2 regions of the Micromonospora sp. NPDC047738 genome follow, and region 2 is predicted to be linked to the other one. Evidence: riboswitches for the same ligand, from Rfam matches in the RefSeq annotation. Region 2 holds a riboswitch; the other holds the start of a gene.
What was found. Region 2 has a riboswitch for ZMP and ZTP ahead of ABZ783_RS16805 (metallophosphoesterase). Riboswitches for the same ligand answer to the same signal wherever they lie in the genome.
Positions count from the first base shown of each region.

Region 1 (2,193 bases), on a different contig from region 2:
ACTCGGGGCGGCGGGCCTCGGCCAGCGCGACCGCCTTGGCGGCCATCACGTGCGGCAGCGGGCCGCCGAGCACCATCGGGCAGCCGCGGTCGACCTGGTCGGCCAGCTCCGGGCCGCAGAGCACCATGCCGCCGCGCGGGCCGCGCAGCGACTTGTGGGTGGTGGTGGTGACGATGTGCGCGTGCGGCACCGGGTCGAAGTCGCCGGTGAAGACCTTGCCCGCGACCAGGCCGGCGAAGTGCGCCATGTCGACCATGAAGGTGGCGCCGACCTCGTCGGCGATCTCCCGCATGATCCGGAAGTTGACCTTCCGGGGGTACGCCGAGTAGCCGGCGACCAGGATCAGAGGCTTGAACTCCCGCGCCGCCTCGGCGACCTTGTCGTAGTCGACCAGCCCAGTGGCCGGGTCGGTGCCGTAGCTGCGCTGGTCGAACATCTTGCCGGAGATGTTCGGCCGGAAGCCGTGGGTCAGGTGCCCGCCGGCGTCCAGCGACATGCCGAGCATCCGCTGGTTGCCCAGCTCCCGGCGCAGCGCGAACCAGTCCGCCTCGGTCAGCTCGTTGACCTGGCGTACCTGGGCCTTCTTCAGGGCCGGGGACTCCACGCGGTCGGCCAGGATCGCCCAGAAGGCGACCAGGTTGGCGTCGATGCCGGAGTGCGGCTGCACGTACGCGTGGGCCGCACCGAACAGCTCCCGGGCGTGCTCGGCGGCGAGTGCCTCGACGGTGTCCACGTTCTGGCAGCCCGCGTAGAAGCGGCGGCCGACGGTGCCCTCGGCGTATTTGTCGCTGAACCAGTTGCCCATGGCCAGCAGGGTGGCGGGGGAGGCGTAGTTCTCGCTGGCGATGAGCTTGAGCGACTCGCGCTGGTCGGCCAGCTCCGCCCCGATGGCGTCCGCCACCCGCGGCTCGACGGCGCGGATCACCTCCAGCGCGCTGCGGAAGGCGGTGGATTCGGCGTTCAGCGACATGCGACCTCCTGATGACGTGCGGAAGGCCCAGGCGCTCGGCGTGCGTCCTCGTGACGGGACCGCTCCCCGATGGTGCTCCATCCCACGCGCCAGTCACGGCCCGCGCCGATCCTACCGGGTCCGCCCGGGCCGGCCCGGTCCACCTCCGGCCGCTCGGGCAGTTCGTGCCGGCCAGCACCGGCCGGCAGCCGAGATCGGCGTTCACCCTGGCGGGCCGGGGTGGGGCTGGACGCTGGCTGCCCTTCGTCGCGGGCGGGGCGATCATGACGCGGGACCCGGCCCACCGGTCCCGCGTGGCGTCGGGGGTCGCTCAGGCCGTCACCGCGTCCAGTGACTTCTTGAGCGCCTTCGGGGCGGTGGGGGTCTTCGGCGCCTTCGGGCGCAGTTCGATCATGCGCGCGCCGATCTCCTGCAGCTGGTTCCGCCCGAGCGCCGCGCGCACCTTCGGGAACCACTCTTCCTCTTCCTCCTGGACGTGGTGCAGGACGTTCTCGATCAGCACCGTCGTCTTGGCGGTGTACCGCTCGTCCTCGGCATCCATGGAGAAGAGCTCGAAGCAGAGCACGTCCGCCACGTGGTGCTCCTCGTACGACTCGAGGATGTCGTCCTCGACGTCGGGCACCAGCTTGCGGACCTCCGGGTACATCACCTCGTTCTCCAGGTAGGTGTGCACGGTCAGCGCCTCGATGATCTGCCGGACCAGCTGCTGCCGTTCGCTCGCCGGCCCCTCCTCGGCGTCCTGGAACGCCTTGAACAGGCGGCGCATCTCCTTGTGGTCCTCTTTCAGCCGGACGATGGCATCGGTGGACACCGGGTGACCTCCTCGAGTCGGCGGATGCCGCCCCCGGTACCCCCGCCCGGAACAGCGCAAACAGCAGGACGGGGCCCGGCGTGGGAACGCCGGACCCCGTCGCTGGTGGTGCGGGTGTTACTTGACCACGTTGAACGCGTCGACCATGCCGGCGCCGTAGAACCCGTTCCGCGCACCGCCGGAGCAGTACGACGGGCCGATGTTGTGCGGCCACGTGGCCGGCGGAATCGGCACCGGCCAGTTCGGCACCGGGTCGTAGACGCCCGCCGGGCAGGACTGCGCCACCGCCGTACGCTCCAGGAACGCGGACAGCTGGCCCGGGGTCATGCCCGGGTGCGCCGACAGCGCCAGCGCCGCGACACCGGTGGCGTGCGGGCCGGACATCGAGGTGCCCTGCTTGTAACCCCACCCG
Region 1 covers NZ_JBEYSO010000004.1:342,369-344,561, reverse strand. Annotated here, with positions in the region: gene ABZ783_RS09790 (glycine hydroxymethyltransferase) at 1-970, opposite strand, end outside; ZMP/ZTP riboswitch at 989-1,077, opposite strand; gene ABZ783_RS09785 (hemerythrin domain-containing protein) at 1,281-1,781, opposite strand; gene ABZ783_RS09780 (S8 family serine peptidase) at 1,899-2,193, opposite strand, start outside.
Region 1: linked by a shared signal. The riboswitch ahead of ABZ783_RS09790 (glycine hydroxymethyltransferase) and the one ahead of ABZ783_RS16805 (metallophosphoesterase) in region 2 are both predicted to bind ZMP and ZTP.

Region 2 (2,193 bases):
GAGGTGCTCTGCTGGTGCGGCCGGGAAGGGCTGCTCAACGCCCGGGTCGTGCACGGGCGGGTGGTCCGCGAGGGCGAGCAGGTCGTCATCGGCGACACCGTGGACGACGCCGACGTGCGCTACCAGGTGCTCTGCCGCCGGCACTACCGCTCCGGGGACCTCGGCCCGCGCGCCTGAGCGCTCGGCCGTCACTCCGTCGGCACGTCCACGCCCGACACGGCGTCGACGAGGTAGACCTGCTGTCCCGCCCGCGGGTCGCGAGCGTGGAGGGTGTGGCACATCGGCGAGAACGGGCCGCCGAGGTCGACGACCGACGCGCCGGCGCCCGTGACGGCCCGCTCCAGCCGCGGCGGGGCGGTGAGGTCGATGCGGGTGACCACGCCGGGTGTGACCCACACCGGAATGCCGTCCAACGACCCGGACAGCTGCAGGTGGTAGTGCCCGCAGAGAACTGCCCGCACGTCGCCACCGGCAACGGCCGCGGCGAACTGCTCGGCGTTGCGCAGGTTGACCGAGCCCATCAGCGGCGACGAGTGCAGCGCGATCGGCGGGTGGTGCAGCACGACGACCGTGCCCGCCTCGGCGGGCCGGGCCAGCACTGACCGCAGCCAGCGCAATTGCTCGGCACCGACCACGCCGTGCACCGCCCCGGGCACCAGGCTGTCCAGCGTGATCACCCGCAGCCCGCGGATCACGCTCACGGCCGCCCGCTCGTCGGACCCCAGGTCGGCTGGCTCACCCATGTCGGTGCCGTCCGCGGCCAGGTGACCGGTGCCCAGCACCTTCGCGAACGACTCGCGGGTGTCGTGGTTGCCGGGGCAGTAGACGTGCGGGATCCCCCTGTCCCGTGCGAAGTGGCCGACCCTCGCCCGCACGGCGGCACAGCCGGCGACGGACCCGTCGTCGGCGATGTCCCCGCTCACGACCACCAGGTCGATGCCTGGCACGAAACGCGCGTCGTGGAGGATGCGATCGAGGGCGGCCAGGGCATCCACGCCGTCCTCGTCGACGCCGCTCGCCGTGACGTGGGTGTCAGACAGGTGCAGGATCCGATGACGACCGGCCGAGGCGATGGGCATGTGCTTCCTCATCTCGTTGATGAGGGCACCCAGGCGGTCGACGCCCCCGATCCGCACTCCCCGGTGGTGACCCACCTTCGCCAGTCGTGGTGCCGACACCATAGGGCACCGCCGCCCACCGTGTCGTCCCCGGCTGCGGCGTCAGAACGGGTCCCCGCACACCCGCCACTTGCCGTCCTCCTGCACCACCCGCAGGCTGCGCTCCTCGCTGGCGCCGCCGTCGCGGGTCAGCCGCGCCTTCACCGTGGCGCGCGGGATGCCGCGTTCGGTGGCCACCGACACGTCGGTGATCTCGTAGCCGCTGATCTGCGGCGGGGTGCGCACCCAGCTGCCGAAGCCGACCGCGCTCCACCGGCTACGCGCGTCCCGGCACAGCTTCTGGTAAGCCTTGTCGGTGTCTCCCGACGCCACCTCCCGCAGGAACGCGTCGGCGGTGTCCCGGACCGGGCCGTTGGCCTGCAGCATCATCTGCACGTTCCAGACGCCCAGACCGGCCACGCCGATCAGGCACAGGCCCAGTCCGAGGCCGGCCAGCACCAGACCGCTGCGGACCGGCCGGCGGGGCCGGGCCGGCCGGCTCCACGCCTGCTCCTTGCCCATCGGGATCGACCGTATGTGCCCGTTACGTCACCGCGCAGCCACATTGACCCTGTCGCGTCGGTGGCGGCATCGTCTACCGTCGGCCCACACCCCTCGAAGGAGTGAGCATGACCCGCTACGTGCAGCCGGCACCGACCCCCGACGACCCGTACAGCGGGGACCCGCTGCTGCGGTCCTGGCTGGAGCGGCACCTCGGCCCGGCCGGGCACGCCGCCGCGAAGGGCCGGCTGGCCGACCTGGCCGCCGACGTTGTTGGGCCGCTGCGGGCCGCGCACGCCGACGCCGAGGCGCACCCGCCCACCCTGGTCCGGTACGACCCCTGGGGCGCCCGCGTCGACCGGATCGACACCTCGACCGGCTGGCAGGCCCAGCGCGCCGCCGCCGCCCGGCACGCCGTGGTCGCGCTGCCCTATCTGGAGTCCGCGCGGGGCACCTGGGGGGCCGCCGCCCGCGTCGTCCAGCACGCCCTGCTGCACCTGTACGCCCCGGAGTCGGCCACCTTCTCCTGCCCGGT
Region 2 covers NZ_JBEYSO010000009.1:67,866-70,058, forward strand. Annotated here, with positions in the region: gene ABZ783_RS16800 (thymidine kinase) at 1-177, shown strand, start outside; gene ABZ783_RS16805 (metallophosphoesterase) at 189-1,079, opposite strand; ZMP/ZTP riboswitch at 1,100-1,177, opposite strand; gene ABZ783_RS16810 (hypothetical protein) at 1,221-1,679, opposite strand; gene ABZ783_RS16815 (acyl-CoA dehydrogenase family protein) at 1,787-2,193, shown strand, end outside.